3 regions of the Bordetella sputigena genome follow, and region 2 is predicted to be linked to each of the others. Evidence: predicted binding sites of a transcription regulator. Region 2 holds the regulator's gene; each other region holds the start of a gene.

Region 1 (10,617 bases), on a different contig from region 2:
ATATTCCCAAGTCGCGCCTGTCCCGGCGGATCGCGGAACTGGAAGCCAGCCTGGGCGTGCGGCTGATCCAGCGCAGCACCCGGCGCTTGCGGCTGAGCGCCGCCGGTGAACGCTATTTGCAGTATTGCCGCGAGATCTCCGCGGCCGCGCGCGCCGCCAACGATGCCATGCAGCACCTCAAAGCCGCGCCGTCCGGCCCGGTGCGCGTCAGTTGTCCGGTCGCGATCGCGCAATGGATGGTGGCGCCCATACTGCCCGAATTCCTCGACGCCTGGCCCGAAATCCGGGTGGAATTGATGGTCACCAACCGCCCCGTGGACCTGATCGCCGAAGGGGTGGACCTGGCGATCCGCGTACGCGAGCGATTGAACACGGATGCCGACTTCGTCGTGCGGCACCTGGGCCAGGCTTCGGGACTGCTGGCGGCCAGTCCGGCCTACCTGCAGCGCTGGGGACACCCCGCGACCGTGCAAGAGCTGAGCGACCACGCCGCCCTGCACTTCGCGTCGCCGGGCGAAACGCCGCGCTGGACGCTGCTGGATGAGCAGGGCGCCCGGGCCGACGTGCCCATCAAGCCCGTGCTCGTATGCAACGATTTCACCGTGCTGGTGGAGGCCGCCGTGCGTGGCCGGGGCATTGCACTGCTGCCGGTCACCGCCACGCACGAGGAACGACGGCTGGGCCGCCTGGTGCAAGTGCTGCCGGAGTGGCGATCGCAGAGCGGCATCCTGCATTGCATCTACCCGTCGCGCCACGGCATGACGCCGGCGGTGCGTGTCGTGCTGGATTTCCTGACGGAGCGTCTGAAGGTCTCCTATCAGCAGCAGTCGCTGGCGCTGGCGCCTTCCCGATAGCTATACCGCGAAGGGGTAGGTGTCCGGCACGCCTTCCTTGCGGTGCGCGGGCAGCGGTGTGACGGCCTCGGTCTGGTCGAACCAGACATAGGCGTCGTACTGCTCGGAGAGCGCGGCTTCCGCATAGTGGCTGTAGAGCTCGGTCTCCGGGCGGTAGATCACGCCGATATAACGCTCCAGCCGCGGGTGTTTCAGCTGCGTGCGCAGGTCGTCGTGCACGCCGGGGCGCAGGTCCAGCAGGAAGCGCGGCTGGCCGGCACGGTGCATCATGTGTTCATAGCTGTCCGGCCGTGCCGGCCGCACCCGCATCAGCCGCACCGCGCCGTCCCAATCGTCCGCGGCGGCGACCGTGCCGGCATAGGTGCCGAAGCCGATCAAGGCGACCTGTTCGCCGTATCTTTCGCGGCACAGCTGGCCGATATTGACTTCATCGCGCACCCGGCCCATCTCGGTGGCGGACGCATCGCCGATATGGGAGTTGTGTGCCCAGACCACGGCGCGCGCGTGCGGACCGCGAGCGTCCAGCAATTGCGTCAGGGTATCGAACATATGCGTATCGCGCAGGTTCCAGCTTTGCGCGGGCCCTTGATACAGCGTTCGATAATAGCGTTCGGCGGAGGCCACCAGGCGGGCGTTCTGCGTCGCATCCAGGAAGCTGTCGGCATCCTGCGCGGCATACTCCAATCGCTTGTCCAGCAGATCGCCCAGTTGCCGCAGAACGGCTTGTTCGCATTGCCGGAAGCCGTCGCTGGCCACCGCGCGCGCATAGACGCGCGGGTCCTTCTGCCAGGGCATCAGGCAGCCATAGCGCTCGCGCGCGATGCGCGCCGCGTCCGGGTCGGCCTGGTCCAGATAGGACAGCACCGCCGCGATCGATGCCGACATGCTGTACAGATCCAGGCCGTAGAATCCGGCGCGCTGGTCCGGCTGCAGTACGCCGTTATAGGCGTGCAGCCATTCGACGAAGGCCTCGACGTCGGTGTTGCGCCACATCCAGGTGGGAAAGCGGCGGAACGGCGGCTCGTGATACGCGCGCGCCGGTCTATGCCTGACGTAGCGATCGATCGCGGCGGCATCCGGCCAGTCGGCTTCGACGGCGACGATGTCGAAACCGTGCGCTTCGACCAGGCGCCGGGTGATCGCGGCGCGAGCGCGGTAGAAGTCGCTGGTGCCGTGGCTGGCTTCGCCCAGCAGCACGACGCGCTTGTCGGCGTAGCGGTCGAACAGCGGCGCGAACAAGGCATCATCGATATCCGGCAGCGCCTCGGCGGATTCCCAGATGGCTTCGGCCAGCGCATCCGCCGGCTTGGCGCTACGCGCGTTCCTGGATGACCGCCGCGCACTGGCCGTATCAGCGTTGGTCTCATGCCGCGCCGTGTCGTCTGTCCAGCCCTGTTCGCCGATCAATGGAACGAAGGCCACGCCGCCCAGGTCTTCCTCGTTATATTCGTCGCGTCCGACCCGCGTGATGCGAACCAGGCGTTGGCCGCCATGGCGTCCGCCGATCGGCATCACGATGCGTCCGCCTATCGCCAGTTGCTCGCGCCAGGCGTGCGGCACGTCCGGGCCGGCGGCGGCCGCCAGGATGGCGTCGAAAGGCGCGTCGTCCGGCAGGCCCGCCGTGCCGTCGCCCGTATGGACGCGCACGCGGTCATAGCCGAGCGTCCGCAGCGTTTCGCGTGCCTTGTCGGCGAGCTCCGGCAGCCGTTCGATGCTGTCGACCCGGTCGGCCAGCTCCGCCAGCACGGCGGCCGCGTAGCCTGAACCGGTACCGATTTCCAGCACGCGATCGGAGCGGTTCAGCCGTGCCGCCTGTGCCATCCAGGCGACGATGTAGGGTTGCGAGATTGTCTGCCCGGCTTCCAGCGGCAGAGGCGTATCGTCATGGGCGAATTCCGCCAACGCGGGTGGCACGAAGGCCTGCCGCGGCACGCGCGCCATCGCGGCGAGCACTCGTTCGTCGCGGATGCCACGAGCGCGGATCTGGCGCTCGACCATATCGTGCTGTGTTGCCGTGCTGTCGTTCATTCTGCTCGCCGTCCCTGGACTGGAATGGTTGGCAAGTGCCGCAACGGGCGTGCCGGCGTGCCGCGGGCGCGGGCAGCGCTTAGGGGCCGGCGCCCGCGGACAGGTCACGAGCGCGTGAGACGGCGCGCGCGATGCCGGTAACGATTTCTTCGCGCGCCGCCGGGTCGTCGACCCGCAGCGCATAGGAGGGATGCCAGGTGGCGACCAGCCAGGCATCGCCCAGCCGCACCGGGGCATCCAAATAGTCCCGCATGCTGACCTTGCGCCGCAGGATCGCGCCGAGCGCCGTGGCGCCCAACGTTACGATAACGGCGGGTCGCACGCGCGCCAGCTCCTCTTCCAGCCAGTGCGCGCAGGCATCGACCTCCTGCTGGGCGGGCGTCTTGTGCATGCGCCGCTTGCCACGCGGGATCCACTTGAAGTGCTTGACGGCGTTGGTCAGGAACAGGTCCTGGCGCGGCATGCCGGCGCGTTGCAGGGCCTCGTTCAGTACTTGTCCGGCCGGCCCGACGAAGGTGCGGCCGGCCAGGTCTTCCTGGTCGCCGGGCTGCTCTCCCACCAGCATGATGCGCGCGGCCGCCGGGCCCTCGCCGGCGACGGCCTGCGTGGCATGGCGCCACAACTCGCAGCGGCGGCATGCGTCCAGCGTGGTGGGGGCCGGACGCGCGGGTTGCGCGCGCCGCGCGTCGACGGCGACCTGCTTGCCGCCCATGGCGCCCACCGTGTTGGCCTGCGCCACCCGGCGCGCGCCGTTGCGTGCCTCGGCGATCATGCCGGGAATCAGGGGGCCTTCCGGCAGGCCCTTCCAGAAGCGCACCGGCATCTGCCGGTGCAGGGCGTTTTCGTTCAGGCGGGCGGGATTGAAGATGTTCCTGTAGTAGGCCAGCCAGAGCGGTTCGGCCCGGTCCCGCGCCGCGTGGGCGCGTATGGCGTCCGCGTCGGGCGGCGCATTCGTCAGGCGCAAGGCCTGGCCGTCCCATAGCGCCGCCCCCTGCGGCGTGCCGATCAGCCAGGACGACCTGCCCATGCGCCGCGCGAAGTGATCGGCCGCGTAGGCCAGGACGTCGTGGTCGGGCTCGTACCACGCCAGATATTCCGGTGTCGAGCCCGCGTCGGCTTGATGGAAGCGGACATAGGCGATCATGTCGTGCTTGGCGCGCCGCACGGATTTGACCATGGCGTGCAGGCGCTGCCCGTCTTCATCGGCGGCCGACTCCACCGCCCGGTCGCCTTGTTGCCAGCGCCACAGCACGCGGTAGAGGAAGGCCCAGCGCCGTGGTGAACGATAAAGCGCGGCATCCTGCAGCAGCGCGGCCAGCGTCCTCGAAACGCGCACCGCGGACGGCGCGGCGGCCGAGGGTGGCCGCGATGGCGGATCAGGGGTGTCGCCGGAGGCACCTTCGCAGACGTCATTCTCATCCGCCGCCGCCATGCCGTCCGGCGCCGAAGGGACAGCTCCGCCGGGCGCGATGTCCACGGCCGCGTAGTCCAGCGACATCTGCTCGGCGCCACCACCGCCGGGCAGCGGCAGCTGTTCGATCCAGGTCACGGCTTCCGGCGGCCAGCCCAGGGCCAGCGCGCGTAGCGCCTGCTCGCGCCAGCCCGCGTAGCCGTTCTGCACCACCAAGGTGGGCGGAGGCGCGGCCTTCATAGCAACGATAGTTGCCGGGGCGCCTGCGACAGCGAACGCCGCAACTGTTCGGATGGCGGGTCCGCAAGGCCCGGCCGATAATCCTGCACCACGATGAAGGGCTTGACCTTGTCCATCGCGCAGCGCAGGCGCACCAGATCCTGATAACGCACGGCCCGCAGGCGCCGCAAATCGGTCAAGCGCCTGGCGTTGCGCATGCCTATGCCGGGTACGCGCGCGATCAACTGCGGCGGGGCGCGATTGATGTCCACCGGAAAAGATTCGCGATGGGCCAAGGCCCAGGCCAGCTTGGGGTCGATGTCCAGCGGCAGGTCGCCCGCGCCGGGCAGCAGTTCTTCCGCCCGGAAGCCATAGCCGCGCAACAGGAAGTCGGCCTGGTAGAGACGATGTTCGCGCAGCAAGGGCGGCGCTTGCGCCGGCAGGGACGATGGGCTGTCCGGTATCGGGCTGAACGCCGAGTAATACACGCGCTTGAGCTTGTACGACCCGTACAGTGTCTGCGCCGTCTGCAGGATGGTGCGGTCGTCGGCATCGTCGGCACCGACGATCATCTGGGTGCTCTGGCCGGCGGGCGCGTGGCGCGGCGGCCTTCTGCTGCCCTTGGTGCCTTTGGTGTCCCTGGCCTCTTCCTGCGCGGTTTCCTGGTCCAGCCGGATCGACCCCATGGCGCGCTTGATGGTATGGGCGCTTTTTTCCGGGGCCAGCCGTTGCAGGCCGCCGTCGGTAGGCAGCTCGATATTGACGCTGAGCCGGTCCGCATATTGTCCGGCCTGCGAAATAAGCCGCGCGTCGGCATCCGGAATCGTCTTCAGGTGGATATAGCCGCGGAACTGATGATCCTCGCGCAGCGAGCGCGCCACGTGGACCAGCTGCTCCATGGTGTAGTCCGCGCTGCGTATGATGCCCGAGCTGAGGAAGAGCCCGTCGATGTAGTTGCGGCGGTAGAAATCCAGCGTCAGGTCGACGACCTCGCGCGGCGCGAAACGCGCGCGCGGTACGTTGCTGGATCGGCGGTTGACGCAATACTGGCAGTCGTATTGGCAGAAATTGGTCAGCAGGATCTTCAGCAGCGACACGCAGCGCCCGTCGGGCGTAAAGCTGTGGCAGATGCCGGCGCCGGTGCTCGCCCCCAGGCCGTCGCGGCCGCGGGAATCCCTTTTCGGCGCGCCGCTGCTCGCGCAAGAAGCGTCGTACTTGGCCGCGTCCGCGAGGATTTCCAGCTTGGTGAGCAATTCCATGATCGGGGAATACTGTGTTTATATCCAGTATTATACGCAGCCCGCGGGCGGGCCCCGCCGTCTGGAACAGCAGAGCAAGAGCGGCGCGCGCCTATGCGCTTGCCTCGCCGCTAAGCGAACAAATCGATGGGATCGCCTTGCGGCAGCCTGCGCGCCGCGAGCGCGGCGGCCAGGATGCTCATCGCCAAGGTTGCGAGCAATACCGACGCGGCCGTGCTGGCGGTCATGGAGAAGGTGAGCTGGGTGATGCGCTCCAGCATCTCATACAGCACTATCGTGATGGCCAGCGAAGTGGCGAACGCGGCGACGGCGACGAACAGGGCGAGCTGCATCATCAGGGCCAGGAAAAAGCCGGTGCCGTACCCCGCGGCGCGCAGGGCGGCGTATAGGGCAAGATTGCTTTCGGTAATCCCGCGCAGCACTTCCAGCACGAAGACCACGCCGATCAGGATGCCGACCAGAATGCCGAAGGTCGTAACGATGCCCACCGGCGTGCGGTGAGCGAAGTAGCCGCGTTCGGCCTCGACAAAATCGTCCTTCAGCCACACCTGCGCGCTGCCGCGCATGCGGCGCGCCAGCTCGTCGCGCACGCGGCCGGCATTGGCGCCCGGCACTATCTTGACCAGTCCCAACGAGACACGGTCCGCGGATTGCTCGAACAGTCTGAAGAATGTCAGGTCGCTGACGATCAGGTTGCCCGGAAAGGTGAAATCCGGTCCCAGCCGGAAGGTCCCGATCATGTCGACATGCGAGGCTATGGCGTCGGCGGCGCCATCATCGGCACCCGCTTGGGCGTCCCGCTTGAGTTCGAACATGCCATCCGGGCGTATCGCGTTCCGCAGATAGATCCGCGGAATCTCGCCCTGGTGTATCTCTTGAACGCGATCGGCGAACCGGCCGCGCGAGCGCGCGTCGAGCAGCGCGGTGTAGAGCGGGCGCAGCCGCGCCAGCTGGCGTTGCAGCCCGGGCACCTTGAGTACGCCGTCCGTCGCACTGAAGCCGATGATGCGGACGGCGAGGGGACTGCCGCCTTCCGTCATGCTCGACTGTGACATGCGCACATAGACAGGCATCGCGCTGCTTACCCCGGCCACGTCGCGTGCCTGGTACACCAGGGCGCGCGCGAATGACGGCGGCGTATCGGCGACGGTTTCGAACGACGGTCCGCTCATGACGATATCGGCGTCCAGCGCACGCGCGAAGTTCAGTACGCTGTCCGTGACCGCATTCTTGAACCCCAGTTGAATGAACACCAGCACCACCACCACGCAGACGCCCGCGAACGTCGCGATCAATCCTGGGTCGTTGTGGCGTAGCTGGCGCAAGGCCAGGCTGGTCGAAAACGGCAGCGTCATCGCGGCCCTTCAGGGCGTCTGAGGCGGTCCGCGCTTATCGGCACGCCGGGTCCGTGGAAAATTACCCCAGCCTCGCCGGTTTGACACTAGTCAGATACATTGATGTGATGTTTTGACAACGTAGGCGGCGCAGCGTCTCGGTGGGCGTGCCCGACGCGGCCGCCGCACCGCGCCGGCCCTAGGGATTACCCTCGATTCTGAGAAATTGATTCTCGCTACGACGATTTATCCACGGCGTCCGGGCGAGCAGAATCCTGGCCATACGGAAGGGCACCAGCGGACACCCGGACCGATCGCGATGTCCCCGCCCCCGAAATGAACAGACGAGGAGTACAGCCATGAAGACCAGGACTATTGTTTCCGCTTTGATTCTGTCGGCCGCCGCCGTGGGCGCGGCCCAGGCGCAGACGACGCCGTTCCAGGGCGTTTACGGCAAGCAATACAGCAATGTGACGCGCGACCAGGTCATGCAGGAACTGCAAGCGGCCCGTGCCGCCGGACAGATGAGCAACGAAGACATGGACAACCAGCCGTTCAAGGCCCAGCCCGCCAGCAGTGCTTCGCATATCAGCGTCGCCACCCAGGGCGACCGCGACCCCAGCGGCCTGGGCCATGTGAAGTTCGGCGACACCGACAACGTGCCGTTCCAGGGCTGATACGCCGCGCGCGATAGCCGTCAAGCGCCGGACCGCGGCTCCACCATATCGGTGGGCCGCGGTCCGGCGCTTTCGCTTTCAGGGGCGGCTGTTTCCCGGCCGGGCTACTCGCCGCTGGTCCATTCGACGTTGGCGCCGACCGACCGCAGGTTCTCGACGAAATTGGGATGGGCGCGGCGGATCGGCAAGGCGTTGGTGATCTCCGACCGGCCCTCGATGCTGGCGGCCACCATCAGCAGCGCGATGGCGACGCGGATGATGTAGGGGCTTTCCACCTTGGCGGGACTGAGCGGCAGGCCGCCGAAGGTGATCAGGCGATGCGGGTCCGAAAGAAAAACATGCGCGCCGAACTTCGATAGCTCGACGGACCATCCCATGGCGCCGTCGTAGACCTTGTTCCAGAACATGGCGCTGCCCTCGGCCTTGACGCCCAGGGCAATGAATATCGGCAGCAGATCGACGGGCAGGTAAGGCCAGGGAGCGGCCTCCACCTTGGTCAGGATGTTCTGTGTGAAAGGCTTGCGCACGCGCAAGGGGCCGTCGCGCAGCGCATGCGACCAGCCATCGCGATGCACGACCTCGATCCCGAATTTGGCGAAAGTGCGATCGATCAGCGGAAACTGTTCGGGCGCGGTGTTGCGCACGGCGATGTCGCCGCCGGTGATGGCGCCGAGGGCCAGGAAGGTGGCGATCTCGTGGAAATCCTCGCTGAAGCGGAATTCGCCGCCGGCCAGTTTCCGTCCCCCTTCGACGCTCAGCCGCGACGTGCCGATGCCCTGGATGGTGGCGCCCAGCATCGCCAGGAAGCGGCAGAACTCCTGCACGTGCGGTTCGGACGCGGCATTCACCAGCGTCGACGTGCCGGCGGCGGATACCGCGCACAGCACGAAGTTTTCCGTGGTGGTCACCGAGGCATAGTCCAGCCAATGATGGTTGGCCGTCATGCCGCCGCCCGGGCGGTCCGTCCTGACGATCAGCGAGTCGGCGGTACGGGATACGCTGGCGCCGAAGCGTTCCAGGACTTCCACGTGCGGATCGATTTCGCGCACGCCCAGGGTGCAGCCCTTGACGTCGTTTTCCAGGCGCGCGACGCCGAAGCGAGCCAGCAGCGGCGGCACCAGCATGATGGACGAACGCATTTCTTCCGGCAGGCGATGCACCGCCGGGTCGAAGGCCGTCGCGCGGTGGTGCAAGTCCAGGATGCCGGTGGCGAAGTCCATGGAAACGTCGCTGCCCAGCGTGCGGAAGATATCCAGAATCCGCTTGACGTCGGTGATCTCGGGCACGCCGATCAGCCGCAGCGGCTGGTCGGTAAGCAGGGTGGCGCAGAGGATGGGCAGGACGGCGTTCTTGTTGGCGGAAGGCACGATCTTGCCGCGCAGGGGCAGGCCGCCGTTTACGATCAGGTTCGACATGTCGGTGGTGAATATGCGGGACTCGCGGAGAAGGCGCCTATCATGCCACGCGGATCGCGGCGCGGATATGGCGTAGATCTCAGTGTCCGATGGCATGGCGTCGCGTCGGCGCCACGGTACGTCCGGAGCGCGTCGCAACGGCATTGTTGCGCGTCCGGCAACGCCATGATTCACGGCATAGGCCTAGCGGCGGCATGACGCCGCGCCTACGATAGCTTCGTTGCCGCATCGCGGGCAACGCGTGACCGTGGCGCCAGGCACGGTCCGGCCAAATCCACCGACGGGATCACCATGACGCAACGCCTTAACGCCGCCGAACAATGCCCTCAATTGTTCAAGAAATTCGCCGAAGTCGGCATGCTGCTGAAATCCGGCGGCATGGAACGATCGATCATCAACCTGATCGAAATCCGCGCCTCCCAGATGAACGGCTGCGGTTTCTGCCTGGACATGCACGTCAAACAGGCGAAGATCCAGGGCGAACGCGAGCTTCGCCTGCACCACGTCGCCATCTGGCGCGAGTCGACGCTGTTTTCGCCGCGCGAGCGGGCGGCGCTGGCATGGACCGAAGTCCTGACCCGCCTGCCCGAGGATGGCGTGCCCGATCATCTCTACGAGCACGTCCGCGAGCAGTTTTCGGAGAAGGAAATCACCGAGCTCAGCTTCGCGGTCATGATGATCAATGGCTGGAACCGCCTGAACGTGGGCTTCCGGACCACGCCCGGCCTGCTGGACAAGGCGTATGGGCTGGACAAGGCCGGGCTGGATTAAGCAGCCAGGACGGCCGGCATTCCGGCGGGCGCCGGAATGTCGTGCGATTCCAAGGCCCGGATATGCGCCGTCATGTAATCCACGAACACCCTGATCCGGGATGGCAGATGCTGGCGGCTCAGGTAGCAGATATAGTGGCCGCGATCGCGCGGCGCGTGCTGCGGCAGGCAGGACAGCAGGCGTCCGGCGCGCAGATGGTCGTCCGCCTGGTACGCGGCCATTTGCGCCAGGCCATGGCCGTCCAGCACCGCGTGCAGCACCAGGTCGGCATCGTCGAAAGCCATCATCGCCCCCGGTGGCCGCGGCAGGAATTTGCGCAGTTGTCCATCCACCAGGAATTCCCATTCGTACACGCGTCCCGACGCCAGGCGGAAGTTCACGCAGCGGTGGTCGCCCAGCGCTTCCATGGTCGCCGGCAATCCATGCGACCGGGCATAGGCCGGCGACGCGCACAACACCATTCGCATCGGAATCAGCTGCCTGGCGATGACCTGGCTGTCCTCCATGCGGCCATTGCGAAAGGACACGTCCACCCGGTCGCGGGTGAAGTCGGTGGCCCCGTCATCCAGCAGCAGGTCGATGGAGATATCCGGATACGCCGCGCGAAAGCCGGAAAGCAGCGGCGCGACAACCTTGCGGCCGAACCCGA
Region 2 (10,617 bases):
CGTGGTAGGTACGGTAGAGCAGGAAGCGGGCTACCAGCGCGGCGTCTCCGGCAATGAAGCCCGAACGCATGCCCGGCACGTTGGATCGCTTGGACAAGCTGGAGAACGCAATCAGATTGCGGAAATCCGTGCGTCCAAGGGCGTGTGCCGCCTGCAGGCCGCCCAACGGTGGCTGGGTTTCGTTCAGGTAGATCTCGGAATAACACTCGTCGGAGGCAACGATGAAGCCGTAGCGGTCGCTCAGTTCCAGAATTTCGCGCCAGTCTTCCATGGACATCACATTGCCTGCCGGGTTCCCCGGCGAGCACACGTAGACCATGCGCGTCTTGCGCCATACATTCGCCGGCACCTGGCTCCAGTCCGGGCTGAAATTGCGCGCGGGATCGGCGTTGACGTAATAAGGCTGGGCGCCGGCCAGCAGCGCCGCGCCTTCGTATATCTGGTAGAAGGGGTTGGGGCAGATAACGATATCGTCGCCCGTCGGGTCGATCACGGTTTGAGCGAAGGCAAACAGCGCCTCGCGCGAGCCGAGCACCGGCAGGACCTGGGTATCGTGATCGGGCGCCGGTATGCCGTAGCGCTTGGCCAGCCATTGCGCGATGACTTCGCGCAGCCGCGGTTCGCCTTTGGTGGTCGGATACGAGGCCAGACCGCCGGGTAGGGCCTGGGCCATGGCTTGGGCGACCCGGGCGGGGGTGTCGTGCTTGGGCTCGCCGATGGATAGATTGATCGGCGCCAGCCCGCTGGGAGGCGAGCCGGCGTCGGCCATCAGGCGGCGCAGCTTTTCGAATGGATAAGGGTGTAAAGCGTCGAGGCGGGGGTTCATGGGGCGCGATTTTAACAAGCAAGCTACAATACCGGGCTGCGCTTGCGAAGGTGGCGAAATTGGTAGACGCACCAGGTTTAGGTCCTGACGCCGTAACAGGTGTAGGGGTTCGAGTCCCCTCCTTCGCACCAGAACTCTCCGCCATGCACGATCCGGGGGCGGCGTTGCAGCCAACGCCGGCGCCCCCGGGGCGGTTCCGCCCATCGGTTTTCGTCCATTCGGTTTCCCCCAATCGGTTCCGGCCATGCATTCGCGCCAATTGCTGATTTTGGGGGTGGGCGCGGTTGACCCGGTAAAAATATCCCGATTACACTCGATCGGCGAGATATTCAAGCGACGCGGTCTTAGTTCTCTGTCGCCGTCATAGGTACGCCATAGGTACTGTAGTTGCCGATTTCCCATCCTTGATAATCTGGCGCATCTCTTCTATTCATCAGCACAGGTGGTGCAAATATGGCAACGGGCATTGTCAAGTGGTTCAACGCGGAAAAGGGATACGGTTTTATCGTGCCCGACGATGGCAGCAAGGACCTTTTCGTGCACTTCTCGCAGATCCGCACCGAGGGCTACAAGACGCTGCAGGAGAACCAGCGCGTCACGTATGAAGTCGGCCAGGGCGCCAAAGGCCCCGCCGCCATGAACATCCAGATTCTCAAGTAAATACCAGGTATGGAATGACAACGGCGTGCCCCAGGGCACGCCGTTGTCTCGTCCGCCGCGCCCTCCGACCGGTGGCGCCGCGGCGGCAGTCGCGCGGTCAGTGCGTGCCGCGCTCCTTGGCGCCGGCATGGGGCGGAACCAGCAGCCGGTCCACGTAGGCGATGCCGATGGCGGAAAGAATAAAGACGCAGTGGATGATGGTCTGCCACATCACGCCGCTTTCCGTGAACGTAACGTCGGGCTTGCCCAGTCCACCCGCTTCGATGAACGTACGCAGCAGGTGGATGGACGAAATGCCGATGATCGCCATCGCCAGCTTCACCTTCAGCACGCTGGCGTTCACATGGCTTAGCCATTCCGGCTGATCCGGGTGGCCTTCCAGCCGCAGGCGCGAGACGAAGGTCTCGTAGCCGCCGACGATCACCATGACCAGCAGGTTGGAGATCATGACCACGTCGATCAAACCGAGGACGATCAGCATGATCTGCTGTTCGCCGAAGGTGGTGGCGTGGCTGACCAGGTGCCAAAGCTCTTTGATGAACAGCAGCACATAGACGCCTTGCGCCACGATCAGGCCCAGATACAACGGCAGCTGCAGCCACCGGGAACTGAAGATCAGGGCCGCCATGGTGCTTAGGCGGGGACGGGTATCGCCGGGGGCGCGTGATTGCATAGGGGAAGGCGTGGTGCGAGGGTGGTAAGAGGCCAGGGATTTTATCAAGCTGACATCAAGCTTTCCGGCCGATGCCGGCACGCGGCGGCGCTTTGTTGGCGCTCGGATTAACGCCCACACTTATCTGTCCCCCACCTTGCGGACCGGCTTGGAGGGCACAAACGAGTTTCCGGTAAAATGACCGGTTGATTGTCCATCTTCCATTTACTCGCAAAATAGGTCTTTTCTAATGCAGCCTGTGGTTGAAACCCTCTCCGGCCTGAAGCGCCGCGTCGATCTGTCCGTGTCCGTCGCGGACATCGAGAAAGAAGTCCAGGCGCAGTTGAAGCGCGTCGCGCGCACCGCGAAGGTGCCCGGCTTCCGTCCCGGCAAAGTGCCCATGACCATGCTGGAGCGCAGCCACGGCCCCGGCATCCGCTATGACGTGATCAATACGCAGGTGGGTCGTGCATTCGAACAGGCCATCGATTCCGCAAAGCTGCGCGTAGCGGGCGCTCCGTCCATCGAGCCGAAGACCGAAGGCGCGGGTGATGATGCGCTGGTGTTCACCGCCAATTTCGAGGTCTATCCCGAAGTCGCCGTGCCCGACCTGAGCAGCCTGTCGGTCACCCGCTACGACGCCCCCGTGACGGACGCCGAAGTCGACCAGACCATTGACGTCCTGCGCAAGCAGCGCGCCAGCTACGAAGCGCGCGAAGGCCGTGCCGCCCAGGACGGCGACCGCGTCACTCTGGACTTTGCCGGCACCATCGACGGCGTGCCTTTCGATGGCGGCAAGGCGGAAGACTTCCCCTTCGTGTTGGGCCAGGGCCGCATGCTGCCCGAATTCGAAGCCGCGGCGCAGGGCATGAAGGCCGGTGAAACCAAGGTGTTTCCGCTGAGCTTCCCTGAGGACTACCAAGGCAAGGAAGTCGCCGGCAAGACCGCCGAATTCACCATCACGGTCAAGGAAGTGGCGGAAGCCGTACTGCCGGCCGTGGATAGCGAATTCGCGAAATCGCTGGGCCAGGCCGAAGGCGATGTCGAAAAGCTGAAGGCCGACATCCGCAAGAATGTCGAGCGCGAAGCCAAGACGCGCCTGCTGGTGCGCACCAAGAACAGTGTCATGGACGCGCTGGCCGAAGCCGCCAAGTTCGATGTGCCCGCGGCATTGGTCGATAGCGATGTCAGCAGCCGTGTCGCCGCTGCCCGCGAAGAACTGAAGCAGCGCGGCTTGCCGAACGCCGATTCGGTACCGATTCCGCCGGAAGCCTTCAGCACCGAATCCGAACGTCGCGTGCGTCTGGGCCTGCTGGTGTCCGAATTGGTCAAGGAAGCGCAACTGCAAGCGAAGCCCGAACAGGTCCGCGCGCGCATCGAAGAGTTCGCCCAGAATTACGAAGAGCCGGCCCAGGTGGTCAGCTATTATCTTTCCGACCGTCAGCGCCGCGCGGAAATCGAGGCGCTCGTGGTGGAAGACAATGTGGTTTCCTATGTGCTCGGCAAGGCCAAGGTCACGGACGAGCAAGTGCCTTTCGACCAGTTGATGGGGATGGCTTGATGAATAGATTTACGGATTTCTACGCCTCCATGTACGGCGGCGAGTCCGTGACGCCGACCGCCCTGGGGTATATCCCCATGGTGATCGAGCAGTCCGGACGCGGCGAGCGTGCCTACGACATTTATTCCAGGTTGTTGCGCGAGCGGGTGGTGTTCCTGGTCGGACCGGTGAACGACAATTCGGCCAATCTCGTGGTTGCCCAATTGTTGTTCCTGGAGTCGGAAAATCCGGACAAGGACATTTCGTTCTATATCAACTCGCCCGGTGGTTCGGTGTATGCCGGCATGGCCATCTACGACACGATGAATTTCGTGAAGCCCGATGTGTCCACGCTGTGCACCGGTCTGGCGGCCAGCATGGGCGCATTCCTGCTGGCGGCGGGCAAGAAGGGCAAGCGCTACTCCCTGCCCAACTCCCGGATCATGATCCACCAGCCGTCGGGTGGCGCCCAGGGGCAGGCCAGCGACATCCAGATCCAGGCTCGCGAAATCCTTGACCTGCGCGAGCGCCTGAATCTTATCCTGGCGGAGAACACCGGCCAGCCCGTCGAACGCATCGCCCTGGACACCGAGCGGGACAACTTCATGTCCGCGGAAGATGCTGTATCGTATGGCTTGGTGGACAAGGTCCTGGCCTCGCGCTCCGAGGATCGCTAAGGCGTCCGCGGGCCTGGTTCCGAACCGCCGCTATTTCGAGCCAGCGTAGGATGGGTGGCGCGCGCAGGCGCGGCATCCATCGTCACCAGAGATATATATGCCTGAAAAAAAGGGATCGGCAGACGCGAAGGTGCTGCATTGCTCTTTCTGCAACAAGAGCCAGCACGAAGTCCGCAAATTGATCGCGGGGCCTTCCGTGTTCATCTGCGACGAATGCATCGATCTTTGCAACGATATCATTCGGGAAGAAGCGCAGGCGACGGCGCGCGCCGCTATTCGCTCGGAACTGCCTACCCCGACTGAAATCAAAAAATTCCTGGATCAGTACGTCATAGGCCAGGACACGCCCAAGCGCACGCTCGCGGTCGCTGTGTACAACCACTACAAGCGCATCCGCCACGGCGAACTCAAGGGCGATGAGGTCGAGCTGTCCAAGAGCAACATTCTGCTCGTGGGGCCGACCGGTTCCGGCAAGACGCTGCTGGCCCAGACCCTGGCGCGCATGTTGAACGTGCCCTTCGTCATGGCCGATGCCACCACGCTGACCGAAGCGGGGTATGTCGGCGAGGACGTCGAAAACATCATCCAGAAGCTGCTGCAGAACTGCAACTACGAAGTTGAAAAGGCGCAGCGCGCGATTATTTATATCGACGAAATCGACAAGATTTCGCGCAAATCCGATAACCCGTCCATCACCCGCGACGTATCCGGGGAAGGGGTGCAGCAGGCGCTGCTCAAACTGATCGAGGGTACGGTGGCGTCGGTGCCGCCGCAAGGCGGCCGCAAGCATCCCAACCAGGACTTTGTCCAGGTGGATACAACGAATATCCTGTTCATCGTCGGCGGCGCCTTCGATGGCTTGGAAAAGGTCATCCGCGATCGTACGGAAAAATCGGGCATCGGATTCTCGGCGTCGGTACGAGCCAAGTCCGAACGCGGTGTAGGCGAGCTGTTCAGCGAAGCGGAGCCCGAAGACCTGATCAAGTTCGGCTTGATCCCGGAATTGGTGGGCCGCCTGCCCGTGGTCGCGACGCTGGATGAGCTAGATGAAGCCGCGCTGGTCCAGATCCTTACCGAACCCAAGAATGCCTTGGTAAAGCAATTCCAGAAGCTGTTCGCGATGGAAGGGGCGGAGCTCGACGTGCGTCCGGCCGCCTTGCGCGCCATCGCCCGCAAGGCGCTCAAGCGCAAGACGGGGGCGCGTGGTTTGCGTTCCATCCTGGAATCCGCCTTGCTGGACACGATGTACGAACTGCCTTCGCTGGGCAATGTCAGCCGTGTCGTACTCGAAGACAACGTAATCGAAGGCGACGGTCAGCCTTTGCTCATCTATGCGGACGATGCTGCCCAGGCATCCAAGCCGGAACGGGGCGAGGTCAGGGACGCCGCCGCGTAATCGGAAAGACCCGTCCGGCGTGGCGGGTTTTTACCGTTTTTGCGGTCGCCGGCCGGAAACTTGATTTTTCGGCTATTGTTCCCATATCAGACGTAACTGACGATAGACGGGATTGCTGACTGACTCCGCCGCATCGCCGTTACGTTGATCATCCCAAGGAATTCTTTATGTCTGGCACTCAGACCCTGCCTTCCGAACCCATCGACCTGCCGTTGCTGCCGCTGCGCGACGTCGTGGTGTTCCCGCACATGGTCATCCCGCTCTTTGTCGGACGCCCCCGCTCCATACGCGCCCTCGAGGTCGCGATGGAGGCCGGTAAAAGCATCATGCTGGTCGCGCAGAAATCCGCCGGCAAGGATGATCCGTCGCCCGAGGATGTTTATGAGATCGGCTGCGTGGCGGGCATCCTGCAAATGCTGAAGCTGCCCGACGGCACCGTGAAGGTATTGGTCGAAGGGGCGCAGCGCGCCCGCATCACGCGGGTGGATGACGTCGAATCGCACTTTACCTGCGAAGTCGTGCCCATCCAGCTCGACCCCATCCAGGGTTCCGAGACGGAAGCCCTGCGCCGGGCCATCGTGGCCCAGTTCGAGCAGTACGTAAAGCTCAACAAGAAGATCCCGCCGGAGATCCTTACGTCCCTGGCGGGCATCGACGATGCCGGTCGGCTTGCCGATACCATCGCCGCCCATTTGCCGCTGAAGCTCGAGCAAAAGCAGAAGATGCTGGAGATCTTCGGCACGGCCGAACGCCTGGAAGGTCTGCTCACGCAGCTGGAAACCGAAATCGACATCCTGCAGGTCGAAAAGCGGATCCGCGGCCGTGTGAAAAAGCAGATGGAGAAGAGCCAGCGCGACTATTACCTGAATGAGCAGGTAAAGGCCATCCAGAAGGAGCTGGGTGAGGGCGAAGAAGGCGCCGACATCGAAGAGCTGGAAAAGAAGATCGTCGCGGCGCATATGCCCAAGGAAGCGCGCAAAAAGGCCGATGCCGAGCTGAAGAAGCTCAAGCTGATGTCGCCCATGTCCGCCGAAGCGACGGTGGTGCGCAACTACATCGATACCTTGATCAATCTGCCGTGGCGCAAGAAGAGCAAGGTCAACAATTCCATAGGCAATGCCGAAACGGTCCTGGACGATGACCACTATGGTCTCGAAAAGGTCAAGGAACGCATCCTCGAATATCTTGCCGTGCAGCAGCGCGTCGATAAGGTCAAGGCGCCCATCCTGTGCCTGGTCGGTCCTCCCGGCGTGGGCAAGACCTCGCTGGGGCAGTCGATCGCCAAGGCAACCAATCGCAAGTTCGTGCGGATGGCGCTGGGCGGCGTGCGGGACGAGGCCGAGATCCGCGGTCACCGTCGCACGTATATCGGCTCCATGCCGGGCAAGATCCTGCAGAACATGAGCAAGGTAGGTGTGCGCAACCCCCTGTTCCTGCTGGACGAAATCGACAAGCTGGGCATGGACTTCCGTGGCGATCCCTCGTCGGCGCTGCTGGAGGTGCTGGATCCCGAGCAGAACCACACGTTCCAGGATCACTACGTCGAAGTCGACTTCGACCTGTCGGACGTGATGTTCGTCGCGACCAGCAACACGCTGAATATTCCGCCGGCCCTGTTGGACCGGATGGAAGTCATTCGCCTGTCCGGCTACACGGAAGACGAAAAGGTGCACATCGCCAGCGATCACCTGATTCCTAAGCTGTTGAAGAACAACGGCCTGAAGGAAACGGAGCTGTCGATAGACGAATCCGCCTTGCGCGACATCGTGCGGTACTACACGCGCGAAGCCGGTGTGCGGGCGCTGGAGCGCGAGATCGGCAAGGTATGCCGCAAGGTCGTCAAGCAATTGTTGACCGAGCGCGAAGGCAAGCCCGCCGCGGACACCAATGGCACCGCCAGCGTCATCGCGGTGACGTCGGAGAACCTGAACGAATACCTGGGCGTACGCCGCTACAACTTCGGTATGGCGGAAAAGGAAAACCAGGTGGGGCAGGTGACCGGCTTGGCCTGGACCGAAGTGGGCGGCGATCTGCTGACCATCGAAGTCGCCGACATGCCGGGCAAGGGCGCTATCCAGCGCACCGGTTCGCTGGGCGACGTGATGAAGGAATCGGTCGAAGCGGCGCGCACGGTCGTGCGTTCGCGGGCGCGTCGGTTGGGATTCGCCGATAGCGTCTTCGAAAAACGCGACATGCACGTGCACGTGCCCGAAGGCGCGACGCCCAAGGACGGTCCGTCCGCGGGTATCGCGATCACCACCGCCATGGTGTCCGCGCTGTCCGGTATTCCGGTGCGGGCGGACGTCGCGATGACGGGCGAAATCACGCTGCGTGGTGAAGTACTGGCGATCGGTGGCTTGAAGGAAAAGTTGCTGGCCGCGCACCGTGGTGGCATCAAGACCGTGTTGATTCCCGAGGAAAACGTCAAGGATCTGGCGGAAATCCCCGACAACGTCAAGAACCAGCTGGAAGTTGTGCCGGTACGTTGGATCGACAAGGTCTTGGAGCGGGCACTGGAGCGTATGCCTGACCCGATCTCGGAAGAGGACGCGAAGGACAAGCCGATGGTGACCCCGACGGCGGCTTCCTCCGAATCGGCCGATCCGGTTATCAAGCACTAAACGCGGTCGTAGTCACAAGCCTGGCAAAAAGGCCTGGAGCGCGAGCTCCAGGCCTTTTCGTTTGGCTGTCTGGCAAGCACCTGTCGCCGGCTGGCCGCCGCCCGCTGGAGCCTTATTGCAGCGCCTGGGTGCGGATCAAACCCACCGCGATGCCCTCCAGCGCGAATTCCTGTCCGGGCCGCACCAGAATGGGCTCGAATTCCGGATTTTCCGGGAGGAGTTCGATGCGGCCGCCTTGGCGGTGCAAGCGCTTGACGGTGACGTCTTCATCGATGCGAGCCACCACGATCTGGCCGTCGCGCGCGTCGCTGGCTTTTTTGACTGCCAGGAGATCGCCGTCCAGGATGCCTATGTCGCGCATGCTCATGCCGCGGACCTTGAGCAGGTAATCCGGCCGCTGGGCGAATAGGCCGGGATCGACGCCGACATCGCGTTCGACGTGTTCGGCGGCCAGGATGGGGCTGCCCGCCGCGACGCGGCCGACGAGCGGCAACATGAGCTGCGCCAGCGATGGGATGGGGAGCATGGCCTGGCTGTTTTCGGCCCGCGTTTCTTTCAACCGTATGCCGCGGGAGGCGCCGGCGGTCAGTTCGATGGCGCCTTTGCGCGCCAGCGCCTTCAGATGGTCTTCCGCTGCGTTGGGCGAACGGAATCCGAGCGCTGCCGCAATTTCAGCGCGGGTGGGCGGGAATCCCGTGCTCGCGACCGCTTGGCGTATAAGGTCGAGTATCTGCTGTTGCCGTTCGGTAAGTTTGCTGGCCATTGGGCGATCCTGTTCCCTGTATGGATATACAGGATCGAATTTTGGGGGACGTAGCTCCAAAACGCAAGGGGGTGGGCGAGCACTCGCGGCCGAATATCCCGCAAAAAAGATTGGGGCTCCCGAAGGAGCCCCAAGCGCGCGTGCCCAGACGTACCGGGATGATCGGCTTAGCCTTTCAGCACCTGCGCGATACCCTTGGCCACGGCATCGATATTCTGGCTGTTCAGCGCTGCAACGCAGATCCGTCCGCTGGAGACGGCATAAATACCGTGTTCTTCGCGCAGCCGATCCACCTGGGCCGAGGTCAGGCCGGAGTAGGAGAACATGCCGCGCTGCTGCAGGACGAAATCGAAGTTCTGCTGGGCACCATACTCCTTGATCTTGTCGACCAGTTGGCGGCGCATCAGACGGATACGCTCGCGCATGCCGGTCAGTTCCTGTTCCCATAAGGCGAACAGTTCCGGCGTGTTCAGCACCGTCGATACGACCGTGCCGCCATGCGTGGGCGGATTCGAATAGTTGGTACGGATGACGCGCTTGAGCTGGCTGAGCACGCGCGTGGCTTCGTCCTTGCTGCCGGCGATCACCGTCAGGGCGCCGACGCGCTCGCCGTACAGCGAGAAGGACTTGGAAAAAGAGGAACTGATGAACACCGTCATGCCCATGCCGGCGAACAGGCGCACGACGGCGGCGTCTTCGTGCAGGCCGGCGCCGAAGCCCTGGTAGGCGATGTCCAGGAAGGGCACCAAATCGCGTTCCTTGACCACATTGGCGATCTGCTGCCATTGTTCGGCGGTTGGATCCACGCCGGTGGGGTTATGGCAGCAGGCATGCAGTACGACCACGCTGCCGGCCGGCATGGATTTCAAGCCGGCGAGCATGCCTTCGAAATTCAGCCCATGCGTGGCGGCGTCGTAGTAGGGATAGGTTTCGACCTGGAAGCCGGCACGTTCGAACAGCGCGCGGTGGTTCTCCCAGCTGGGATCGCTGATATACACCTTGGATTGCGGCAGCAGCTGGCGCAGGAAATCCGCCCCGATCTTGAGCGCACCCGTGCCGCCCAGCGCTTGCGTGGTCAGCACGCGACCTTCGGCCGAGAGGGGGGAGTCGGCGCCCAGCAGCAGGGCCTGGGCGCCCTTGTTGTAGGCCGCGATGCCTTCGATAGGCAGATAGCCGCGCGCGGCGGCGGCCTCGATGCGGGCGATTTCGGCTTTGCGGACCGCGGCCAGGAGCGGAATGCGCCCGTTGTCGTCGTAGTACACCCCCACGCCCAGATTGACCTTGCCCGGCCGGGTATCGGCGTTGTATTGCTCATTCAGCCCGAGAATGGGGTCGCGCGGGGCCAATTCGACGTTCTGGAAAAGGGTGCTCATCGGATCGCAAGTTACGCAAAAGGGTAGGTGGACGCAGCCGGATATGCGGCGGATAATGGGGGGTTTACCCTGAGACAGTCTAGCATGACCGAAACTGGATTCGTCGAAT
Region 3 (10,617 bases), on a different contig from region 2:
ACCGACTTCAGCAGCTTGCCCATTTCCGACGGATTGCGCGTGGTGCGGATGCCGCAGGCTTCCATGACTTCCAGCTTGGCGTCCGCGGTATCGGCGCCGCCGGAGATCAGCGCGCCGGCGTGGCCCATGCGCTTTCCGGGAGGCGCCGTGACGCCGGCGATGAAGCCGACCACCGGCTTCTTCATGTTGTCCTTGGCCCACTGGGCGGCGGCGACTTCGTCCGGACCACCGATTTCGCCGATCATGATGACGGCATCGGTTTCGGGATCGTCATTGAACAGCTTCAGCACGTCGATGTGCTTCAGGCCGTTGATGGGGTCGCCACCGATACCGACGGCGCTGGACTGGCCCAGGCCCAGTTCGGTCACCTGCGCAACGGCTTCGTAGGTCAGCGTGCCGGAACGGCTGACGATGCCGACGCGGCCCTTGCGATGGATGTGGCCGGGCATGATCCCGATCTTGATTTCATCGGGCGTGATCAGGCCGGGGCAGTTCGGCCCCAGCAGCAGCGTCTTGCTGCCCTTCTGCTTCATGCGGTTGCGCACTTCCAGCATGTCGCGCACCGGGATGCCTTCGGTAATGCAGATGGTCAGGTCCAGCTCGGCTTCCACGGCTTCCCAGATCGCCGCGGCGGCGCCGGCGGGCGGCACGTAGATGACCGACACGGTCGCGCCGGTGTCGGCCTTGGCTTCCTTGACCGAAGCGTAGATGGGAATGCCTTCGAAGTCTTCACCCGCCTTCTTGGGGTTCACGCCGGCCACGAAGGCGGCCTTGCCGTTGGCGTAGTCACGGCACATGCGGGTATGGAATTGCCCCGTCTTGCCCGTGATGCCCTGGGTGATGACTTTAGTGTCCTTGTTGATCAAGATCGACATTTATGAATCCTTGGCAATAACTCTTATTTGACGGCGGCAACGACTTTGGTGGCCGCTTCGGCCATGGTGTCGGCGCTGATAATGGGCAATCCGGACTCGGCCAGCATCTTCTTGCCGAGTTCTTCGTTGGTGCCCTTCATGCGGACGACCAGCGGAACGTTCAGGTTGACGGCCTTGCACGCGGTGATGACGCCTTCGGCGATCACGTCGCAGCGCATGATGCCGCCGAAGATATTGACCAGGATGGCCTTCACGCTCTTGTTCTTGAGCATGATCTTGAAGGCTTCCGTCACTTTTTCCGCGGTGGCGCCGCCACCGACGTCCAGGAAGTTGGCCGGCTCGCCGCCGAACAGCTTGATGGTGTCCATCGTGGCCATGGCCAGGCCGGCGCCATTCACCAGGCAGCCGATGTTGCCGTCCAGCTGAATGTAGGCCAGGTCGAACTTGCTGGCTTCGATTTCAGCGGGATCTTCTTCGTCCAGGTCGCGGTAGGCGACGATTTCCGGGTGGCGGAACAGCGCGTTGGAATCGAAGTTGAACTTGGCGTCCAGGGCGATGATATTGCCCTTGCTGTCGCGGTTCAGGGGATTGATCTCGACCAGCGAGGCATCCGTTTCCATGTAGCACTTGTACAGCTTCTGGAACAGATCCACGGTCTGGGCGGTGGAACCGGCCGGCATGCCGATGGCATCAGCCACCTTCTTGGCCTGCTCGGCGGTCACGCCAACCAGCGGATCGATGTATTCCGTGATGATCTTGTCCGGCGAGGAGTGAGCCACTTCCTCGATGTCCATGCCGCCTTCGCTGGACGCGATCAGGGCGACCTTCTGCGTGGCGCGGTCGGTGACCAGCGACACGTAGTATTCCTTCTGGATATCCGCGCCTTCTTCGATGTACAGGCGATTGACCTTCTGGCCTTCCGGACCGGTCTGGTGCGTCTTCAGCTGCATGCCGAGGATTTCGCCGGACAGCTTGCGCACTTCGTCGATGGAACGAGCCAGCTTGACGCCGCCGCCCTTGCCGCGGCCGCCGGCATGGATTTGCGCCTTCACGACCCAGACAGGTCCGCCCAGTTTTTCCGCCGCGCTAACGGCCTCTTCGACGGAGAAGGCGGGAATACCGCGCGGCACGGGCACGCCAAATTTCTTCAGCAGTTCCTTGCCTTGATACTCGTGGATTTTCATGTGTTACCTGTCAGGTCGTATGAGAAAAAAGAGAAGAATCAGAAGCGGCATCCTCGGCCGTGACTTCGCCGGTATACCACTTGGGGTAGTACTTGAGGACCACCGGCCCGTCGGTACTGAGGGCATGGCAGCCGTCCAGCTGGAATGGCCGCTTGCCCGGATCGGGACTTTCGCGCCGCCTGCCCGCCATGGTCTGAACCGCCGCGGTCGGCAGGACCAGCGCCAGCTCGCTCATGTGCGTACAGCCCGCCACGCGCCCGAAACGCGTCTTGACTTGCTGGCGAAACCCCTTGACCAGATTCATGCCCACCAGATCCCGATAGGCGTCATCGATGACGGTGCAGTGATCGCCATAGGGCGCCGCGTCGTAAGCCGCCTGCGCGGCAACGATCGTATAGCTGTCGTCGATGGTGATCCGCAGGTGCATATGGTGCACGGGCTCTCCGGCGTGCAGGGTATCGCCTTCGTGCTTGACGAAGTCATACGCCTTGACGTCGATGAGCTCGGCTTCGATGTCCCATAGGCCGTCTTCGCGCGCATAGCCCTGCACGCGTATCGAACGCGTGTGCAAGGGCTTGCGGGGAACTTGCGGCGGGGGCAAAGGCATGCTTATCCGATGAGGTTGCTGCAAGACGGTTGCTGCAAGGCAACAAAACCTTCAAAGTATAGCGCACGGTCCTTCTTCAAAAAACCGGGGCCGGTCTTCGCGGGGAAGACCGGCCCCAGGATGGGGACAGAACGGTATCAGGCCTGGGCGCGCAATTGCCGCGCGGCGTCAACCATGCTGACCAGGGCGGCTTCGGTTTCAGGCCAGGCACGGGTTTTAAGGCCGCAGTCCGGATTCACCCACAGCCGTTCCTTGGGCAGGCTGCCGGACGCCTTGCGCATCAGGCCGACCATCCAGTCGACGTCCGGCACATTCGGCGAGTGAATGTCATAAACGCCCGGACCGATATCGTTCGGATAGCGGAAATCCTCGAAAGCCTTGAGCAGCTCCATATTCGAGCGCGAGGTCTCGATGGTGATGACGTCAGCGTCCATCGCCGCGATGGATTCGATGATGTCGTTGAACTCCGCATAGCACATGTGCGTATGGATCTGCGTATCCTCCTGCACGCCGCCGGTGGATAGCCGGAAGCAATCCACCGCCCAGTCCAGGTAGGCCTGCCAATCGGCGCGCCGCAGCGGCAGCCCTTCCCGAATCGCGGGCTCGTCGATCTGGATGACCCGGATGCCGGCCTTTTCCAGGTCGACGACCTCATCGCGCAAGGCCAGCGCCAGCTGCCGGCAGGTCTGTTCGCGCGGCTGGTCGTCGCGCACGAAAGACCACTGCAGGATGGTCACCGGACCGGTGAGCATGCCCTTGACCGGCTTGTCCGTCAGCGACTGCGCATAGGACGACCAAGCCACCGTCATGGGCGCCGGACGGGCGACGTCGCCGAAAATGACGGGCGGCTTGACGCAGCGCGAGCCGTAGCTCTGCACCCAGCCATTGCGGGTGAAGGCGAAGCCGGCCAGCAGCTCGCCGAAGTACTCCACCATGTCGTTGCGCTCGGGCTCGCCGTGCACCAGTACGTCCAGGCCGACTTTCTCCTGGAAGCGGATGACGGATTCGATTTCCTTGCGTATCGCCGCCTCGTAGGCCGAGTCGCCCAACGCCCCGGCCTTCCAGTCGCGCCGCAACGCGCGGATTTCCGCGGTTTGCGGGAAGGAGCCTATGGTCGTGGTGGGAAATGCCGGCAAACGCAGCTTTTCCTGTTGATGGACGATGCGTTGCGCGAAGGGAGCGCGGTCGCGCCGCACTTGCGCGGCATCGGCCATGCGCTTGGCGACCGCCGCATTGTGGATGCGCGGCGAGCGCGCCCGGTCGGCGAGCGCGGCACGTTGTACGCGCAATACATCCTCCACCGGCGCCTCCTGGCTGCCATCCAGCGCGCGCGCCAGCGTACGGACTTCGTCCAGCTTTTGCACGGCGAAAGAGAGCCAGCTCTTGAGCTCGTCATCCAGTTCCGTTTCATAGGCCAGGTCCACCGGCACGTGCAGCAGCGAGCAGGACGGCGCCAGCCAGAGACGGTCGCCCAAGGCGGCCTTGGCCGGCGCCAGGGTCTCCAGCGCGCCATCCAGATCCGTGCGCCAGATATTGCGGCCGTTCACGACACCGGCCGATAGGACCTTGGAGCCGATGACCTGCAGCAGCGGCGTCAGTTGTTCCGGCGCGCGTACCAGATCGACATGCAGGCCGGCGACCGGCAAGGCGGCGGCGGTCGCCAGATTGTCCTGCAAGCCATCGAAGTAGGTCGCCACCAGCAGCTTCAACGAACCGCCGGCCAGGCGAGCGTAGCTGGTGGCGTAGGCTTCGCGCCAGGCGGCTGGCAGATCCAGCGCCAGGATCGGCTCATCGATCTGCACCCATTCGACGCCCAGCTCGGCGATCCGCCGCAGCACTTCGATATAGACGGGGATCAGTCCGGCCAGAAGGTCCAGTTTGGCGGCATCGCCCGCGCTCTTGTAGGCATCGCCCTTGCCCAGCCACAGCCAGGTCAGCGGGCCGGGGATGACGGGCTTCACGCGATGGCCGGCCTGGCGCGCTTCGCGGATCTGGTCGAACAGCGACTCGCGCGCGATGCGGAAGGTCTGTGCCGGCGTCAGCTCGGGCACGATGTAGTGGTAATTGGTATCGAACCACTTGGTCATCTCGCAGGCGGCGGCCGGCGTGCCGGTGGGCGCGCGACCACGCCCCATGCGGAACAGGGTATCCAGGCTGACGGGGATATCGTCAGGCTGGCCGAAACGGGCCGGCACGGCGCCCAGCAGCGTGCTCCATTCCAGCACATGGTCATACCAGGCAAAGTCGCCGACCGGGATCAAGTCCATGCCCGCGTCGGCCTGGACCTTCCAATGCCGCGCGCGCAATTGCCGGCCTGTTTCCTCGAGTTCGGCCAGCGACGATTTGCCGGCCCAGTACGCTTCCACGGCGCGCTTCAGCTCGCGCTGCGCCCCTATGCGCGGAAAACCCAGATTATGAATCGTGGTCATAGAAATCGAAGATCCAACAAAAATTGTTCAAGTCCGGGCATTTTGCGCGCGTTCGTGCTTGAATCAAAATCAATGTTTGCAACGATTACTTGAGATATTCTCATATAGAATTGCAAACCTGGCTGGCAGGGAGATGGCGCCGCTCCTTCGCTCCACTGCAGCGCCGGCCCGCAGGCCTTTCCCCGGATATACCGCCCCATACCCCTATGCTCGAAATTCGCCACCTGGAAACGCTGGCAGCCATCCGCGACGGAGGTAGCCTGCAGGAAGCCGCCGAACGACTGCACTTGACGCAGTCCGCGCTGTCGCATCAATTGCGCGAGCTGGAATCCCGCCTGGGCACGCCGCTGCTGAACCGCAGGACGCGGCCGGCGCGCCTGACCACCGCCGGGCTGCGCGTGCTGGCGCTGGCCGACGACATTCTCCCCAGACTGCGGGCGACCGAACGCGAACTGCAGCGGCTGGCAGCCGGGCGCACGGGCCGGCTGCATCTGGCGATCGAATGCCATTCCTGCTTCCAGTGGCTCATGCCGGCCATGGACGCGTTCCGCGTGCAGTGGCCTGAAGTCGCGCTGGATCTGTCCGCGGCATTTTCCTTCGCGCCCTTCCCCGCTCTGCTGCGCGGCGACCTGGACCTGGTGATCACGTCGGATCCGCAAACGCTGGAAGCCATCGAATACGTGCCGCTGTTCGGATATGAGCTGGTGCTGGCGGTGTCCGAATCCAACCCCCTGGCCAACCAGCGCTATGTCCAGCCCGAGCAACTGGCCGACCAGACGCTGATCACCTATCCGGTCGACCGGCAACGCCTCGATGTTTTCACGGCCTTCCTGGACCCCGCCGACGTGGAACCCGCCACCGTACGCAAGGCGGAACTGACACCCATCATCGCGCAGCTGGTCGCCAGCAATCGTGGCGTGGCGGCACTGCCGAATTGGGCGCTGACCGAATACCTGGGACAGGGATGGCTGAAGGTGTGCCATCTGGGACCGCAGGGGGTATGGCGCACGCTGTACGCTGCGATCCGCAACGAGGATGCCGATGCGCCCTTCATCAAGGACTTCCTGACCATCGCCAGGGATGTGTGTTTCCGCACCCTGGCCGGGATCAAATCAGCCGGGCACGGGTCGGCGGGCCGGTAGGCGCGTCAATCTTCCCCGTCGTCGCCCAGGACCCGACGGATGACGTCGTGGGCGAATCCACGCGCCGCCAGAAAACGCGCCTGCTTGGCATAGGCGGCACGATCGGCCGGCCGAGCGCCAAAGCGCTTATTCCACACCGCGAGCGCGCGATCGTATTCGGTGGCTTTCAGGCCATCACGCAATTCCCCGATCTGCGCCTCATCCACGCCATGCTGGCGCAGTTCCTGCACGATGCGCGCCGCCCCCTGGCGTTCGGCGCGGCGGTGGACCAGGCTTTCGGCAAAGCGACGGGTGGATAGCCAGCCTTCCCGTTCCAGGTCATCGAGCAGCGCATCCAACGCCGCCTGATCCTCGGTGTACGCACCGAGCTTGCGCGCGAGTTCCACCCGGGCGTATTCGCGGCGTGACAGATAAGCGACCGCGCGCGCCTTGAGCGAGGGCCCGCGCTTTTCCGGAGCACGGTCGCGGTCTCGATCGCCGAGCGCAAACGGATCGTCGTCCGAGCCATCCGGCGCATGGTCCGGACGCCATGCGCCGCGGCGACCGGCCACCATGGCGGTTTAGTCCTCTTCGGCTTCGCTGGCGGCGAACGTGTTGGCGCGGCTGACGATGCCCTGGTTTTCGCGGATGCGGTTTTCGATTTCGAGCGCCATGTCGCGATGTTCCTTCAGGTACTCGCGCACGTTGTCCTTGCCTTGTCCGATACGGTCGCCGTTGTAGCTGTACCAGGCACCCGACTTGTCGACGATGCCCGCCTGCACGCCCAGGTCGATGATTTCGCCTTCGCGCGAGATGCCGCTGCCGTACATGATGTCGAATTCCGCCTGCTTGAAAGGCGGCGACACCTTGTTCTTGACGACCTTGACACGCGTTTCGTTGCCGATGACTTCCTCGCCCTTCTTGATGGAGCCGATGCGGCGGATATCCAGCCGGACGGAGGAATAGAACTTGAGCGCGTTGCCACCGGTGGTGGTTTCCGGATTGCCGAACATGACGCCGATCTTCATCCGGATCTGGTTGATGAAGATCACCATGCAATTGGTGCGCTTGATGGTGGCGGTCAGCTTGCGCAGTGCCTGGCTCATCAGGCGGGCCTGCAGGCCCGGCAGGGAATCGCCCATTTCCCCTTCGATTTCGGCCTTGGGCACCAGCGCGGCGACCGAGTCGATGACGATCAGGTCCACCGAACCCGAGCGCACCAGGGCGTCGGTGATTTCCAGTGCCTGTTCGCCGGTGTCGGGCTGCGAAATGAGCAGATCGGTCAGGTTGACGCCGAGCTTGGCGGCATACTGCACGTCCAGGGCATGTTCCGCGTCGACGAAGGCGCACGTGCCGCCGATCTTCTGCATTTCGGCGATGACTTGCAGCGTCAGCGTGGTCTTGCCCGAGGATTCCGGGCCGTAGATTTCGATTACCCGACCGCGCGGCAGGCCGCCGACGCCCAGGGCGATGTCCAGGCCCAGCGAGCCCGTGGACACCACCTGGATGTCATGCTCGACCTCGTTGTCGCCATACCGCATGATCGATCCCTTGCCGAACTGCTTTTCGATCTGCGATAGCGCGGCGGCGAGCGCCTTGGCTTTTTCCGAGGCGGCTGCCTTGCTGGTTTTATCGTCCATGAAATGTCCTGTCTGACGTTCTAGCGATTGGTTCTGGCGAATGGGTATAGCGAACGGGTATAGCGATCGTCCGGCGTGATGATCGGGTGACCTGCCCCGCGGCCTGGCGGCGCCATGTCCGCGAAGGGACAACCGAGGATCACGTCCCTGGCCGGGATTATGGCACCTGATTATACTGTACAAAAAAACAGTATGACAAATTCTTCCGCGCCCCGCCGCGATGTGCCCGCCCGTGCCGGCGCCCTCCCGCGTTATCCCGTCTGGGCAAGGCCCAAGGGACATGACAGAATCCGCGCCAGGAGACCAAACAGCCCGGAGACCATCCGGCACCATAAGAATCCACGGGAGAGCGGGTCCATGCGCATACTCATCGCCGAAGACGACAGCATCCTGGCCGACGGTCTGTCCCGCTCATTGCGGCACAGCGGCTACGCCGTCGACGCCGTCCGCGACGGCATGGCGGCCGACCTGGCGCTGACTGCCCAGGCTTTCGATCTGCTGATCCTGGACCTGGGGCTCCCGCAGTTGACGGGATTGGAAGTCCTGCGGCGGCTGCGCGCCCGCAACACCCAATTGCCGGTGCTGATTTTAACCGCCGCGGACAGCATAGAGCAGCGCGTCAAGGGCCTGGACCTGGGCGCGGACGACTATATGGCCAAGCCTTTCGCCCTGTCCGAACTGGAAGCCCGCGTGCGGGCGCTGACCCGGCGCGGCGCCGGCGGCGGCGCCAGCCTGATCCGCCACGGCCGTCTGGTGTTCGACCAGGCGGGCCGCGTGGCGTCGGCGGACGACCAACCGCTGGACCTGTCCGCGCGCGAAATCAGCCTGCTCGAAATCCTGTTGATGCGCAGCGGCCGCATGGTCAGCAAGAACCAGTTGGTGGACCATCTGTGCGAATGGGGCGATGAAGTCAGCACCAATGCCATCGAAGTCTACGTCCATCGCCTGCGCAAGAAACTGGAACCGACCGGCGTCCGCATCATGACCGTACGAGGCCTGGGCTACTGCTTGGAACGGGACCATGGCACCGCCGAGCTGGCGCACTGAAACACACCGCGTCGCGCCGCTGAACCAGGAAGCGCTGGACATTCTGCGCAACGGGACGCGCGGCCCCTCCGTCGCCCTGCCCCGGCGCTCCCTGCTGGGTGAAATCCTGGACTGGATGCTGGCGCCGCTGTTTCTGCTGTGGCCCATGAGCGTGGCCATCACCTATGTCGTCGCGCAGAATATCGCCGACGTGCCGTACGACCGCGCGCTCGCCAGCCATTTGCGCGTGCTGGCGCGCAACGTCCAGACGGTCGACGGCAAGCCCGCGCTGGACATGACCGAACCCTTGCGCGGCATGCTGCGCGCGAACGAAACCGACAGCGTGTTCTGGCTGGTGCTGGGCGGACACGGCCAGTATCTTGGAGGCGACCGCGAACTACCCCTGCCCAAGGGCGCGGACGTGGTCGCGCCAGGGACCATACGCTACGAAGACAGCACGCTGCGCGGCTTCGCCATTCGCCTGGCCTATACGCGCGTGGACGCCGGCGCGCCACACGCTGCCCCGGCGCTGGTCATCGTGGCGGAAACGGCGGAACGGCGCGCGCAGCTGGCCAACGACATCATCAAAGGCGTGATCATCCCGCAGTTCGTCGTGCTTCCCATCGCGGTACTGCTGGTGTGGTTCGGCCTGACGCGCGGCGTCGCGCCCTTGAACGCCCTGCAGCAGCGTTTGCGGGCGCGCCGGCCGGACGATCTGTCGCCCATCGACGAACGGGCCACGCCCAGCGAGATCGCGCCGCTGGTCGCGGCGATCAACGATCTGCTGGAACGGCTGTCGGCCACGGTACAGACACAGCGCCGCTTCGTGGCCGACGCGGCGCATCAATTGAAGACGCCGCTGGCGGGCCTGCGTACCCAGGCGGAACTTGCCTTGCGCGATGCCAGCGCGGACGAAATGCAGACCAGCTTGAGGCAACTGGTCGCCGGATCGGAACGCGCCACGCGGCTGGTCAATCAACTGCTGCTGCTGGCGCGCGCGGAAAATCCGGCGACCGTCGGCATGGCGTCGGTGGACCTGAATGTATTGGCATACGAACAAACTACGCAGTGGGCGCCACAGGCCCTGAACATCGGCATCGACCTCGGATTCGAGGAAGCCGGTCACTCCGTCACGATTGCCGGCAATGCCATTCTGCTGGCGGAACTGCTCAATAATCTGATCGACAACGCGCTGCGCTACACGCCCGGCGGCGGTCGCGTCACCGTGCGTGTATGCGCCCTGCCCGGTGCCGCATTGCTGGAAGTCGAGGACTCCGGCCCGGGCATACCGCCCGAAGAACGGGAGCGCGTATTCGACCGCTTCTACCGCGTGCTGGGAACGGCGGCGGAGGGCAGCGGGCTGGGGCTGGCCATTGTGCGCGAAATCGCGCAAAAGCATGGCGCCACGGTGCAACTGATGGATCACCCGACACCGGGCAGCACGCAGCGCGGACTGAAAATCGCCATACGCTTTCCGCTTAATTTACAAACAGACACATAAATAGCGGACCGCGTCAGGCAAACGTCAGACCCTCGTCAGACTTCTTGCCTACCGTGGCGGTCAGCCTCCCCGCTTCGCGGGCGAGTCTGCACATACCGAGCACGGCGGACAGCGCCGGCCATCCTTGAGGAGACATCATGAGCACAGCATCCATGCCGCGCCCGGGAGCCGTTGCGGCCCCGACTCCCATGACCCGCAATGAACGCAAAGTCATCTTCGCGTCTTCGCTGGGCA

Evidence for each region. The regulator LexA, encoded in region 2, represses DNA repair genes until DNA is damaged. The targets are predictions, from matches to a motif close to ACTGTATNNNNATACAGT.
Region 1: a site for LexA is predicted at 5,783-5,800, ahead of ACNA0R_RS08335 (putative DNA modification/repair radical SAM protein). Genes of this name have one in related genera too.
Region 3: a site for LexA is predicted at 8,031-8,048, ahead of recA (recombinase RecA). Genes of this name have one in related genera too.

Annotation. Positions count from the first base shown of each region.
Region 1 covers NZ_CBCSCA010000003.1:514,039-524,655, reverse strand. The annotation lists gene ACNA0R_RS08350 (LysR substrate-binding domain-containing protein) at 1-854, shown strand, start outside; gene ACNA0R_RS08345 (protein-L-isoaspartate(D-aspartate) O-methyltransferase) at 855-2,882, opposite strand; gene ACNA0R_RS08340 (UdgX family uracil-DNA binding protein) at 2,962-4,533, opposite strand; gene ACNA0R_RS08335 (putative DNA modification/repair radical SAM protein) at 4,530-5,771, opposite strand; gene ACNA0R_RS08330 (hypothetical protein) at 5,882-7,126, opposite strand; gene ACNA0R_RS08325 (DUF4148 domain-containing protein) at 7,465-7,782, shown strand; gene ACNA0R_RS08320 (UDP-N-acetylglucosamine 1-carboxyvinyltransferase) at 7,887-9,197, opposite strand; gene ACNA0R_RS08315 (carboxymuconolactone decarboxylase family protein) at 9,489-9,968, shown strand; gene ACNA0R_RS08310 (LysR family transcriptional regulator) at 9,965-10,617, opposite strand, start outside.
Region 2 covers NZ_CBCSCA010000002.1:424,382-434,998, reverse strand. The annotation lists gene dapC (succinyldiaminopimelate transaminase) at 1-826, opposite strand, end outside; tRNA gene ACNA0R_RS05140 (tRNA-Leu) at 871-957, shown strand; gene ACNA0R_RS05135 (cold-shock protein) at 1,280-1,486, shown strand; gene ACNA0R_RS05130 (TIGR00645 family protein) at 1,584-2,159, opposite strand; gene tig (trigger factor) at 2,389-3,699, shown strand; gene clpP (ATP-dependent Clp endopeptidase proteolytic subunit ClpP) at 3,699-4,355, shown strand; gene clpX (ATP-dependent Clp protease ATP-binding subunit ClpX) at 4,453-5,751, shown strand; gene lon (endopeptidase La) at 5,919-8,372, shown strand; gene lexA (transcriptional repressor LexA) at 8,485-9,135, opposite strand; gene ACNA0R_RS05100 (amino acid aminotransferase) at 9,303-10,508, opposite strand; gene uvrB (excinuclease ABC subunit UvrB) at 10,593-10,617, shown strand, end outside.
Region 3 covers NZ_CBCSCA010000012.1:116,884-127,500, forward strand. The annotation lists gene sucD (succinate--CoA ligase subunit alpha) at 1-875, opposite strand, end outside; gene sucC (ADP-forming succinate--CoA ligase subunit beta) at 899-2,059, opposite strand; gene ACNA0R_RS21355 (DUF2889 domain-containing protein) at 2,070-2,666, opposite strand; gene metE (5-methyltetrahydropteroyltriglutamate--homocysteine S-methyltransferase) at 2,804-5,095, opposite strand; gene ACNA0R_RS21365 (LysR family transcriptional regulator) at 5,302-6,237, shown strand; gene recX (recombination regulator RecX) at 6,243-6,791, opposite strand; gene recA (recombinase RecA) at 6,798-7,856, opposite strand; gene ACNA0R_RS21380 (response regulator) at 8,214-8,903, shown strand; gene ACNA0R_RS21385 (sensor histidine kinase) at 9,019-10,383, shown strand; gene ACNA0R_RS21390 (MFS transporter) at 10,521-10,617, shown strand, end outside.